DNA from 2 places in the Gordonia sp. LUNF6 genome. Region 1 is predicted to be linked to the other one. Evidence: riboswitches for the same ligand, from Rfam matches in the RefSeq annotation. Region 1 holds a riboswitch; the other holds the start of a gene.
The links. Region 1 has a riboswitch for S-adenosylmethionine ahead of ACK8HH_RS15780 (aminotransferase class V-fold PLP-dependent enzyme). Riboswitches for the same ligand answer to the same signal wherever they lie in the genome.
Positions count from the first base shown of each region.

Region 2: another riboswitch for S-adenosylmethionine. It lies ahead of ACK8HH_RS05690 (bifunctional o-acetylhomoserine/o-acetylserine sulfhydrylase); the one in region 1 lies ahead of ACK8HH_RS15780 (aminotransferase class V-fold PLP-dependent enzyme).

Region 1 covers NZ_CP178181.1:3,366,295-3,372,603, forward strand. Annotated here, with positions in the region: gene ACK8HH_RS15770 (MDR family MFS transporter) at 1-588, opposite strand, end outside; gene ACK8HH_RS15775 (MarR family winged helix-turn-helix transcriptional regulator) at 588-1,064, opposite strand; gene ACK8HH_RS15780 (aminotransferase class V-fold PLP-dependent enzyme) at 1,217-2,452, opposite strand; SAM riboswitch class IV at 2,470-2,583, opposite strand; gene ACK8HH_RS15785 (hypothetical protein) at 2,882-3,457, shown strand; gene ACK8HH_RS15790 (isochorismate synthase MenF) at 3,481-4,587, shown strand; gene ACK8HH_RS15795 (O-succinylhomoserine sulfhydrylase) at 4,590-5,789, opposite strand; gene ACK8HH_RS15800 (rhodanese-like domain-containing protein) at 5,803-6,216, opposite strand; gene ACK8HH_RS15805 (hypothetical protein) at 6,213-6,309, opposite strand, start outside.
Region 2 covers NZ_CP178181.1:1,204,924-1,211,232, reverse strand. Annotated here, with positions in the region: gene ACK8HH_RS05710 (hypothetical protein) at 1-136, shown strand, start outside; gene ACK8HH_RS05705 (exodeoxyribonuclease III) at 165-1,007, opposite strand; gene ACK8HH_RS05700 (MFS transporter) at 1,017-2,276, opposite strand; gene ACK8HH_RS05695 (NADP-dependent isocitrate dehydrogenase) at 2,371-3,588, opposite strand; SAM riboswitch class IV at 3,953-4,067, shown strand; gene ACK8HH_RS05690 (bifunctional o-acetylhomoserine/o-acetylserine sulfhydrylase) at 4,134-5,444, shown strand; gene metX (homoserine O-acetyltransferase MetX) at 5,493-6,309, shown strand, end outside.

The DNA.
Region 1 (6,309 bases):
CACCAGTGCGATGAGGCCGATCGGCACGTTCACCAGGAACACCCAGCGCCAACCGGAGACGCCCAGGATCGAGTTCGCGCCGGCGAGGAAACCGCCGAGCACCGGGCCGAGCACGCTGGACGTGCCGAAGACCGCCAGGAAGTAACCCTGGTACTTGGCGCGTTCCAGCGGTGCGACGATATCGGCGATCGTGGTGATCGCCAGTGTGAACAGACCGCCCGCGCCGAGACCCTGGAGCGCACGGAAGCCGGCCAGCTCGTACATCGACGTCGACATGCTGCACAGGAGCGACCCGATGATGAAGATCGTGATCGCGAGCAGGAAGAACTGCTTGCGTCCGTAGATGTCCGACAGCTTGCCGTAGAGCGGCGTCACGATCGTCGAGGTCACCAGGTAAGCGGTGGTGACCCACGCCTGCAGGTCGTATCCGTGCAGGTCGTCGGCGATGGTGCGGATCGCCGTCGACACGATCGTCTGGTCGAGCGCGGCGAGGAACATGCCGATCATGAGTCCGCTCATGATCGTGAGGACCTGGCGATGCGTCAGGTTCCGGCCGGGGAAGTCCGCGGCGGCAGTTGGTGAACTCATCAATCAGCTTTCGTGGTGCAGGGGAAGATTCGGGTTTCGACCGCGTCGACGAACCGGCCGAGGAGGCGGACGAATATCTCGAACTCCTCCGCGGACCAGTCCTCCACGGTTTCGCCGACGAGTCGTCGTCTCGACTCGGCGATCTCGCAGACCTTCTCCCGGCCGTCGTCGGTGAGGACCAGCTGCGACGCACGCCCGTCTTCGGGGTGCGCCTCGCGCCGGACGAATCCTTCCTTCACCAACTGCGCGACGTGCCGACTGGTGGTCGAGGGGTCTGTCACCAGCCGATCGGCGAGGTCGCGCGAGCGCATCGGGCCGTTCCGCAGGACGAAGAGCGCTCGGTACGCGGCGGTCTCGAGTGAGCCATTGCGTCCGTTCCAGATTCCGGTGTGCAGCGCCCGATCCCTGAGCCGCGTGTATCGGCTGAGGGCGACGAACATCTCGTCGAGCTGTTCGGGCGTCGCTTTCACTCTCATCCCTCTTCGTTGCAGTCTGCAATCAACTAATTGCGCTCTGCAAGTATGAGAGGTGCCGACTCCCGGCCGCAACTGAGAAATTTCGGCATAAATGGACGTACGTCCCGCGCCCGCGAACCCCACCGCGCCCGCTGTGAAAGCGGACGAGAAATCTACCGCCGCACCAGATCCGACAGCGCGGCCAGCAGACGATCGACATCGTCCGACGACGTCCCGAGACCGAAGCTGGCCCGGACCGCACCGTCGGGGTAGCCCAGCTTCCGCAGCAGCGGATGCGCGCAGAACTTGCCGTCGCGCACGCCGATCCCCCGCGTCACCGACAGATATTCGGCGACACTGCGCGGGGAATGGTTCTCCACGGTGAAGCCGGCGATGCCGACGCGGTCGGCCGCATCGTCGAAGACCCGCAGCGGATGCACGCCGGGCAGCAGCGCCAACCCCTCGTCGAGACGCTGCTGCAACCGGTGCTCGTGATAGCCGATCTCCTCGAAACCGATGTCCTGCAGGGCCTGCGCCGCCGCTGCGAGCGCCACCACCCCCAGCGTGTTGGGAGATCCGGCTTCGTGACGAGCGGCACCGGTGTGCCACGCGACCCGGCCGTCGAGGTCGACGTCGGCGGTGGCGCCGCCGCCGGCCAGGTACGGTTCCGCCGCATCGAGCCAGTCGCCGCGGCCCACCAGCGCGCCCGCACCGAACGGCGCGTACAGCTTGTGGCCGGAGAAGACGAGGTAGTCGATGCCCCAGGACGCGATCGAGACGGCGCGGTGCGGGACCAGTTGCGCGGCGTCCACCAGAATGCGCGCGCCGTGCCGATGCGCCGCCGCGGCCAGCCGTCCGATCGGCAGCACCTCGCCGGTCACGTTCGACGCACCGGTGATCGCGAGCAACGCGGCGGGCGCGGCAGCGAGTTCTGCTTCGAGCCGCCCCACCGTCTCTTCGACGGTGCGGGCCGCCGGCACCACGCGAGCACGGCCGGTCCGGGTCCAGGGCAGCAGGTTGGCGTGGTGCTCGATGTCGAGCACCACCACGTCGCCGGGGGTGACGTGCGCGGCGAGATTGACGGCGTCGGTGGTGTTGCGCGTGAACACCACCGTGTCGTCGCTTCGACCGCCGACGAACCGCCGGACGGTCTCCCGAGCCTGCTCGTATCGCGCTGTCGTGACCTGAGAGAGATGGCCCGCGCCCCGATGCACGCTCGCATACTCGGTCAACGCGCCGGAGAGCCGTTCCGCGACAGACACGAGAGCCGGGGCCGATGCCGCGTAGTCGAGGTTCGCGTAGACGGTCTCGCCCCCTGCGGTGGTCGGCACCGTGGTGTCGGCACCGACCACCGGCGCGAGGGGACGAATGGGTGCCGGGCACACGGCCCGGTCGAGGATTGCGGTCATGACACGACTCCAGTAGATCTCCGCACTTGCCGGACGTCGGTCGACGCCGGCCGGGTCGTCACCTGGAGCACCCCACCGCGGTGGAGGGTTGCCGACCGGCCAGCCAGGGCTTCGCACCGGTTCTCGTGACCCGCCGTCAAGGATGCCGGTACGCGTCATTCGCGGAAAGCATTAAAACCACGGCGGGTGTAATCACCGGCGGATCCGCAGTTAGCGTGGTTTCAACATCCCTGTTCAGAAAGGCCTCCCGTGGTTCATCCGTCCGACCCGCAGTATCCGAGCGGCGCTCCCGGCCGGCCCCTGCCACAACCGCCCCTGCCACAACCGCCACAGCCGTCGTCGTACGGGCCGCCCCACCGGTACGGACCCGCGCAGCCGCCGTACGCACCGAACCCCTTCCCGCCCGGCCCGTGGCCGCAGCAGCCGCCGGTGAAGGGTCCGAAGCCGATGTTCTTCGGCATCGTGGCGGTGACCGCACTGGTGGTCGCCGGACTGACGACGCTGCTGATCCTCGCCCCCTGGGACTCCGACCGCGACACCGGTGCGGCGCCGGAGACCACGCGAACGTTCGCGCTCAAGGGCGGGACGTCCGTGGAGGTCCGGGTGCCCGCCGGCTGGACCGCCGTCACCGACACCAACGACGGCGCGCCCGTCGTGGTGCTGCGGGCCGCCGACGACGACCGGGTGCTGTCGCAGATGTCCGACGACCTCACCTCGCTCGGCGAATCCGGCTCGGGGACCCCGGTACACACGGTGGTGGTGTTCGCCGACAGTTGCTCCGGAACCGCCTCCGTCGGCGAGTGGAAGACCAAGAGCCGTGACGACTCCGCGAACGGCCACACCGAGCAGTGGCTGTACGCGACCTCGAGCGTCGACGGTCGCACCTGCGTCAACATGTCGGGTGCCGACGCGGGCGCCGACCCCGTCTCCGCCGGATCCGCGGGCCGCGACCTCCTCAAGCGGTTGATCAGGGAGAAGCGCATCACAGCGACGAAGTCCGTCTAGCCTCTCGCGGGTAACCTGGCCAGGTGCCTGCCGGTCTGTCGTTTCTGCTGTCGAACACCGATCTCAACGCCCGCGGATTCGGAGTGCGCGCCGCGTTCGGCTCCGTGGCGCAGGCGCGAGAGGCCCTCGCCGCCGGCACCGTCGACTTCGTCGGCGGCGCCCTCGGCTTCGACACCGGCGGTCCCGCATCACTGATCGCCCCCGAACGGGTCGACTTCTCCCCCGCAGCCACTCCCGCCACGGTCGACGGCTCGGTGGTCGCGGAGGTCTCGGTGACCCCGGACTCGGTGCACCGCGAGCGAGTCGTCCGCGCACTCGACGCCATCGCGTCGGGCGCCGCCGAGAAGGTGGTCGTGGCTCGCAGTCTGGACGCGTCGCTCACCCGGGCCGTCGAGCCGGTCGAACTGATCGGCCGATTCACGGCCACTGCCGGCGGGTCGACGGTGTTCGCCGCCGATCTGAGCGCGGCGCCGGGACACGACGGCAACTGGCTGATCGGCGCGAGTCCGGAACTCCTGCTCCGCAAACGCGGTTCCATCCTCCAATGCGTTCCCTACGCGGGATCGGCCCCGAAGTTCGACGCCGCAGGCCGTCCCGTTCCGAACGCCGCCGAGGAACTCAGCCGTTCGGCGAAGGACTTGCGCGAGCACGCGTACGTCGTCGACTATCTGCGCGACCTGCTCCAACCGCTGTGCAGCCGTATCGCCATCCCCGACCGGCCGCAGACCATCTCCACCAACCACGTCTGGCATCTGGCGACGCCGATCACCGGAGAGCTGGCCGATCCGACGATCACGGCGCTGGAACTGGCGGCGCTGCTCTCCCCCACACCCGCCGTCTGCGGGACACCGACCGAAGCCGCGGCGCGGATCATCGAGGAGGTCGAAGGACCGCGGGAGTTCTACGCCGGAACCGTCGGCTGGTGCGACGCCGCCGGCGACGGGGAATGGGTGGTCTCGATCCGGTGTCTCGAGCTCGACTCGTCACGCACGAAGGTCAGCGCCTGGGCCGGAGGCGGCATCGTCGCCGGCTCCGACCCCGACGCCGAGGTGGCCGAGACCACGGCGAAGTTCCAGACGGTGCTCAGTGCACTGGCCGACGCGGACCGCCCGGTGCGTGCCGACGCCTGAGCTCAGCCCAGCGCCGCGTCCAGATCGCGCAGCAGATCGTCCGCGCTCTCCAGACCCACCGACAGCCGGACCATCGAGTCGGTGAGACCGATCGCCGCACGGCCGTCGGGCCCCATCGCCCGGTGGGTGGTGGTGGCCGGATGCGTGATGAGGCTCTTGGCGTCACCGAGGTTGTTGGAGATGTCGATGATCTGCAGTCCGTTGAGCACTTCGAAGGCCCGCTCCTTGCCGGAAAGACCCGGCCGGTCGGCGAGTTCGAACGTGATGACCGTTCCCCCGCCGGACATCTGCGAGCGCGCCAGCTCGTACTGCGGGTGCGACGACAGGAAGGGATAGATCGCCTTGGCCACCCGGGGATCGGCGTCGAGGAATTCGGCGACTCGCAGCGCGGTGGCGACCGACTGGTCGAGCCGCAGCTTCATCGTCTCGAGGCCCTTGAGCATCACCCACGCGTTGAACGGACTGAGAGCCGGACCGGTGTGACGCATCAGTTCCCGCACCGGGCCGTCGATGAACTCCTGCGTGCCGAGCACCGCACCGCCCATCACCCGGCCCTGGCCGTCGATGTGCTTGGTCCCCGAATACACGATGACGTCGGCGCCCATGTCCAGACCGCGTTGCAGCAGCGGGGTCGCGAATACGTTGTCGAGCACCACCGTCGCGCCGGCCGCGTGCGCCATCTCCGACACCTTGCGGACATCGACCAGCGTCTGCATCGGATTCGACGGCGTCTCGAAGAACACCGCGTCCGTCGGCTCGGCGAGGGCCCGCTCCCACGGGTCGAGGTCTTCTCCGTCGACGAAGACCGTCTCGACGCCCCAGGACGGGAGGATCTCGTTGCAGATCACGAAGCAGGAACCGAAGAGGCTGCGCGCCGCGACGAGGCGGCTGCCCTTCTTCAGCAGCGCACCCAGTGCCACGAAGACCGCGGCCATGCCGCTCGCCGTGGCGAAGCAGGCCTGCGTCCCCTCGATCTGGCGGAGCCGCTCCTGGAACATCGCGACGGTCGGATTCCCGTAGCGGGTGTAGACGAAACGCTGTTCTTCGCCGGTGAAGGCGCGTTCGGCCGCCTCGGCCGACTCGTAGACGTATCCGCTGTTGAGGTAGAGCGCTTCGGAGGTCTCGAAGAAGCCGGAGCGAAGGATCCCACCGCGCACGGCGACGGTCTCTGGAGAAACCCAGTCGGGCAGCTCTCGGCTCATTTCACAGACTCCTTCATGACTGTCGCCAGGGCAGCGACGCGGCGCGCCAACCGGCCCCGCCACGGTGCCCGTCGGCGTCGATCGGGCCTTCGAACCCGTCGAGAATGTTGTACGCCTGCCCGAATCCGGCGGCGACCGCGGCCTCCGCTGCACCGATGGACCGATGGCCCGAGCGGCACAGGAACAGCAGTTCGTCGTCCGGCTCCACGCCGGCCTCGCGCAGTTGGTCGACGAAGCGCGGATTGGGCGCACCGTTCGGGTAGTCGATCCACTCGACGAACAGCGTGCGCTTGCCGAGCGATTCGGTGTCCGGCACTCCGACGAAGTTCCATTCCGCTTGCGTGCGGCAGTCGATGAGGACTGCCTTCGGATTCTCCGCGAGCCGCTGCCATGCCTGCTCACACGTCACGTCGCCGCTGTAAGTCATCGGTTGCACACCTTCCACTCACCGTTCTCCCGGATCAGCCGCAGCGAGGTCGTCTGCTCGTCGTCCGCGGTGTTCTCGCGGTTCCAATGGGCT
Region 2 (6,309 bases), 1.8 Mb from region 1:
CGGCGAGGCGATCGGCAGCGTCAGCGGCGATCTGTCCAGTTCCGGGTCCACCCAGGACATCATCAGCGAGGTGGTGGCCGGACTGGTCGGCGGCGTGATCGGCGGCATCGGCAGCGGAAGCAAATCGGCCAGCTGACGGATGCGCCCCGGAGGCCGCGGACCGCTCAGCCGAACACCGCGGTCACCGGGGCGTGATCGGACCACCGAAGGTTGTACGCGCCGGCTCGATCAACCCACGTCCGTTGCGCTCGTGCAGCCAATGCCGGCGTCGCGAGGTGGTAGTCGATACGCCAGCCGGCGTCGTTGTCGAACGCCTTGCCCCGCCACGACCACCACGCGTACGGCCCAGCGACGTCGCCGTGATGCTCGCGCGCCACGTCCACCCAGCCGGCCTCCAGCAGCCCGGCGACCCATGCCCGCTCGTGCGGGAGGAAACCCGCGTTCTTGAGATTGCCCTTCCAGTTCTTGATGTCACGCTCGTCGGGCGCGATGTTCCAGTCGCCCGCCACCACCGCCAGTCCCCCGGTGCCGAGCAGTTTGTCGAGGTAGGGCCGGAACGCTTCGAGGAAGCGCCGCTTCTCCTCGTACTTCTCGATGTCCTTCTCCTGCTCGGTCGGCGCCGCCCCCGTCGGCAGATACAGGCTCGCCGCGGTCACCGTCTCACCGCCGAAGTCGAAGTCCGCCTCGATATAGCGTCCCGCCGTGTCGAACTCGTCGCTGCCGAAACCGACCCGCACCTGCGAGGGTGCGCGGCGAGACAGGATCCCGACGCCGGCGCGGCCGTTGACCGACGATTCCGTGTGCACGAAGTGCCACCCGGCATCCAGCGCGGGCTGCAGCGCCTTGCGAGCGATCGCGTCGCCGGCCCTCACCTCTTGCATCAGCACCACGTCGGGTGCGGCGTCCTCGAGCCACGGGAGCATGCCCGGATTGTCGTCCGAGCGCTGCTTCACAGCGGCACGGATCCCGTTGACGTTGATCGTGGTGATGGAGAACGGTGTGGTCACGGGACCACCCTAGCGACCGCTTCGGACATCGCCCACGGGCTCGTCTCCGACCGGAACCGCGACCTCCCGCTGAGGCATCTCCTCGCCGGACCGCCGCGCAGCCGCCACCGCCGCCGCGAGCACCAGCACGCCGCCCACCGCGAGGACCGCACCGACCAGTGACGGTGCCCGGTAGCCGAGACCGTGGGCGATCACCAGTCCGCCGACCCATGCGCCGAGAGCGTTGGCGACGTTCAGCGCCGAATGGTTGAGCGCGGCCGCGATCGTCTGCGCATCGTGCGCGACGTCCATCAATCGCGTCTGCAGCCCGGGGATGGCGGCCGATCCGGAACAGCCGACGAAGAAGGTCATGATCACGGCCGGCCACCCGGTGGACACCAGGAGCGCGAACAGCACCAGCGCCGACGCTGCGCTCGCCATGCCGATGGCGATGGCCTTGTCGCCCAGGCGGTCGGCGAGACGGCCGCCGAGGTAATTGCCGCTCACCATTCCCGCGCCGAACAGCATCAGCGCGATCGGCACCGCGGCCTCCGACAGTCCGCCCAGCGAGGTGAGCGCGGTGTTCAGATACGTGTAGAAGGCGAAGAAGCCGCCGAATCCCACCACGCCGACCAGCAGCGTCAGCCAGATCTGCCCGTGGCGGAGTCCGCCGAGTTCAGTGGCGGGATCGGTGGTGCGCATCGACCGCAGATCGGGCACCACGCGCCACAGCGCGAGCACCGTCACAGCACCGATCACCACGACGAGGGCGAGGGCGGCGCGCCACCCGAGCGCCTGGCCCAGCCAGGTGGCCGCCGGCACCCCGAGGACGTTGGCCACCGACAGTCCCATCATCACCTGCCCCACCGCCTGCGCACGGCGGCCGGGGCCGGCGAGGTGGGCGGCGACCAACGAGGCCACGCCGAAATACGCCCCGTGCGGCAGCCCGGCGACGAAGCGTGCGGCCATCAGCGTCGGATAGTTCTGCGCCACCAGACTCAGCGCATTGCCGAGAGTGAACGCCACCATGAGTGCGATCAACAGCGTCCGTCGCGACACCCGGGCCGCGAGCACCGCGATCAGCGGAGCGCCCACCACCACGCCCAGCGCATAGGCGGAGATCAGGTGCCCGGCGGTCGGCTCACTGACGCCGAGGCTCGACGCGATGTTCGGCAGCAGCCCCATCGCGACGAACTCGGTGGTTCCGATGCCGAACCCGCCGAGCGCGAGTGCTCCGACCACCCAGCCCACCCGCCGAGCCGGATGCTCGCCGTCGCACGATGCCGCCACGTCCTGAGTCTCGGTGTCCACCCGATGCGCAACACCCGCACGCCGAGCGCCATTCCACAGACCCGCGGTGACCTCCGACACCCGGAGGAGAGGACTACCGCAGCGCGGCCTGCAGATTGTCGTCGAGGGCGCCCAGGAACTCCTCGGTGGTGAGGTACGCCTGGTCGCCGCCGACCAGCAGTGCCAGGTCCTTGGTCATCTTCCCCGACTCGACGGTCTTGATGACGACGTCCTCGAGCTTCTCCGCGAACTCGCGCACCTCGGGGGTGTTGTCGAGCTTGCCGCGGTGGTCCAGACCACGCGTCCAGGCGAAGATCGACGCGATCGGATTGGTCGACGTCGGCTTGCCCTGCTGGTGCTGCCGGTAGTGCCGGGTCACGGTACCGTGCGCGGCCTCGGCCTCGCAGGTCTGGCCGTCGGGTGTCATCAGAACCGAGGTCATCAGTCCGAGCGAGCCGTAGCCCTGGGCCACGGTGTCCGACTGGACGTCGCCGTCGTAGTTCTTGCACGCCCAGACGTAGCCGCCCTCCCACTTGAGCGACGAGGCGACCATGTCGTCGATCAGCCGGTGCTCGTAGTGCAGCCCCGCGGCATCGAACTCGGCCTTGAACTCACGCTCGAAGACGTCGGCGAAGATGTCCTTGAACGCGCCGTCGTAGGCCTTGAGGATGGTGTTCTTGGTGGACAGGTACACCGGATAGTTGCGCTGCAGTCCGTAGTTGAACGACGCCCGCGCGAAGTCCTCGATCGACTTGTTGAAGTTGTACATGCCCATCACGACGCCACCCGACTCGGGGATTCGGACGATCTCGTGCTCGATCGGCTCGCTTCCGTCGTCGGGCGTGTAGGTGATGGTGACCGTGCCCGCCGAGGGCACCTTGAAGTCGGTGGCGCGGTACTGGTCGCCGAAGGCGTGACGCCCGACGACCACCGGCTTGGTCCAGCCGGGTACCAGCCGAGGCACGTTCGAGATCAGGATCGGAGCCCGGAAGATGGTGCCGCCGAGGATGTTCCGAATGGTGCCGTTAGGCGATCGCCACATCTTCTTGAGACCGAATTCCTCGACGCGGGCCTCGTCGGGGGTGATGGTGGCGCACTTGACGCCGACACCGTGCTTCTGAATCGCGTGCGCGGCGTCCACCGTGACCTGATCGTCGGTCGCGTCGCGGTTCTCGATCCCGAGGTCGTAGTAATCCAGATCGATGTCGAGGTAGGGGTGGATCAGCTTCTCTTTGATGAACTGCCAGATGATTCGCGTCATCTCGTCGCCGTCGAGTTCGACGACGGTGCCCTCGACCTTGATCTTGCCCATATGGCTCTGTGCCCTCCTCAGCAGTAGACCGCCGGCCACTCGTCCTCAAACGTAATACGGACGGTCGTTCGGCGCGGCGGGCTCCAAACAGAACGCGCGTACTGTTTTAACCAGCATATCCCATGAGCAGCTCAGCGACCGAGCGATCGTGCAAGCACCGCCGCGCCTCCGCAGATCCGCGCCGAATGCCCTGTGCGGCAGCAGTTCTCCTTGAACACAGCGCCGACGCGCCGAGACCGACCGCTCGCACCGGTCGCCGCTTTTGCGCGGTCCTACCACATCGCCCACCGAGTCGACAGATTTACGACCAGGGGCGGTGAAGCCGTTTCAACAGCCGCATCGAGTTGATATATCCTCAGCAACAGGTCATGAGTGTCAGCGCACAGCCCCGGCTTGCTGACCGGCAACCCTCCATCCGCGGTGGGGTGCTCCGGGTGATGACCTGGCTGCGACGGAAGTCGCCGCAGCAAGCGCGGGTCCGAGGGTCGGACCCAACATACGAGGCCCGCCCCGGGCCGCCGACCGAAGAAAGAGAATGACGTCTCATGTCTGACGCCGCGAATTGGAGCTTCGAGACCACCCAGGTGCACGCCGGGCAGGTAGTCGACGCGACCGCCAAGACACGCGCACTGCCGATCTACCAGACCACGTCGTACGTGTTCGACAACACCGACCACGCGGCGAACCTGTTCGCGCTCGCCGAGCCGGGCAACATCTACACCCGGATCATGAATCCGACGCAGGACACCGTCGAGCAGCGCCTCGCGGCTCTCGGCGGCGGCGTCGCGGCCCTCTTGGTGGCCTCCGGCCAGGCCGCCACCACCTACGCGATTCAGAACATCGTCGAGGCCGGCGGACACGTCGTCTCCAGCCCCCGAATCTACGGCGGCACATACAATCTCTTCCACTACACGCTGCCGAAGTTCGGCATCGAGGTCTCGTTCGTCGACGATCCCGACGATCTCGAGTCGTGGAAGTCGGCGATCCGGCCCAACACCCGCGCACTGTTCGGTGAGACCATCGCGAACCCGCACAATCAGGTCCTCGACATCGCCGGAGTGGCGGACGTCGCACACGCGCACAGCCTCCCGCTGATCGTCGACAACACGGTCGCGACGCCGTATCTGCTGAATCCCATCGAGCACGGGGCCGACATCGTCGTGCACTCGGCCACCAAGTACATCGGCGGTCACGGCACCGCGATCGGCGGCGTCATCATCGACGGCGGCACCTTCGACTGGCGCGTCCAGCGCGACGGTGAAGACCTGTTCCCCGGCTTCACCACCCCGGACCCGAGTTACAACGGCGTCGTCTTCGCCGACCTGGGGGCTCCGGCCTACGCGCTCAAGGCGCGCACGCAATTGCTGCGCGACACGGGCGCGGCCATCTCCCCGTTCAACGCCTTCCTGCTGGCTCAGGGCATCGAGACGCTGAGCCTGCGCGTGGAGCGCCACGTCTCCAATGCACAGAAGGTGGCCGAGTTCTTGGAGGCCAACGACCAGGTCACCTCGGTCTCGTACGCCGGTCTCAAGTCGTCGCCGTACTACGAACGGGCGCAGAAGCTGCTGCCGAAGGGCGCCGGCGCGGTCATCGGATTCGAGATCGAGGGCGGCGTCGAGGCGGGCAAGGCCTTCGTGAACGCGCTGACCCTGCACAGCCATGTCGCCAACATCGGCGACGTCCGCTCGCTGGTGATCCACCCCGCGTCCACCACGCACAGCCAGCTCTCCCCGGAGGAGCAGCTGGCCGCCGGTGTGACGCCGGGTCTGGTCCGGCTCGCCGTGGGCATCGAGGGCATCGACGACATCCTCGCCGACCTCACCACCGGGTTCGCCGCGGCAGCGCGAGTCAAGTAGCCGTTGTCTCGTCCACTGCCGTTGTCTCGTCCACTGAAGGGAGGCCAGGTGTCGGTCAGTATCGACCCGGCCACGACGGTGAGCGACCCCGACTGGGCCACCCGTCCGGACGGAGCTCAGGTCAGCGTCTCGATCGGCGATCTGACTCTCGATTCGGGAGCCACGCTGGCCGACGTCACCGTCGCCTTCCAGAAGTGGGGCACGCCGACGGCGGCCCGGGACAACATCGTGTTGGCGCTGCACGCGCTCACCGGTAACTCGCACGTCGCCGGCCCGGCCGACGATCAGTTCTCGATGACCGGATGGTGGGACGGACTGATCGGGCCGGGCTGCGCGGTCGACACCGACGAATGGTGCGTGTTGGCGCCGAACGCGATCGGCGGCTGCTTCGGCTCCACCGGTCCCGGCTCCCTCGCTCCCGACGGCAGGCCGTGGGGGTCACGCTTCCCGCGGCTCACCGTTCGCGACCTCGTCCGGTCGGAGTCGCTCGCGCTGGAGGCACTCGGCATCAGCCGGCTGGCCGCCGTCGCGGGCGGCTCGATGGGCGGTGCCCGTGCCCTCGAATGGGCCGTCACCTACCCCGACGCGGTCGGCGCCGCGCTGGTGCTGGCGGTGGGCGCACGCGCCAGCGCCGATCAGATCGGCACGCAGACCACCCAGATCGAGGCGATCAAGTCCGATCCCGCGTGGCAGGGCGGCGACTACTACGGGACCGGCCGCTCCCCCAGCATCGGAATGGGTATCGCGCGCCGAATCGCGCATCTGAGCTACCGGAGCGACCGCGAACTCGACCAGCGTTTCGAGAACCGCCCCCAGGGGGAGGAGAACCCGCTGGTCGACGGCCGCTACTCCATCGCCAGCTATC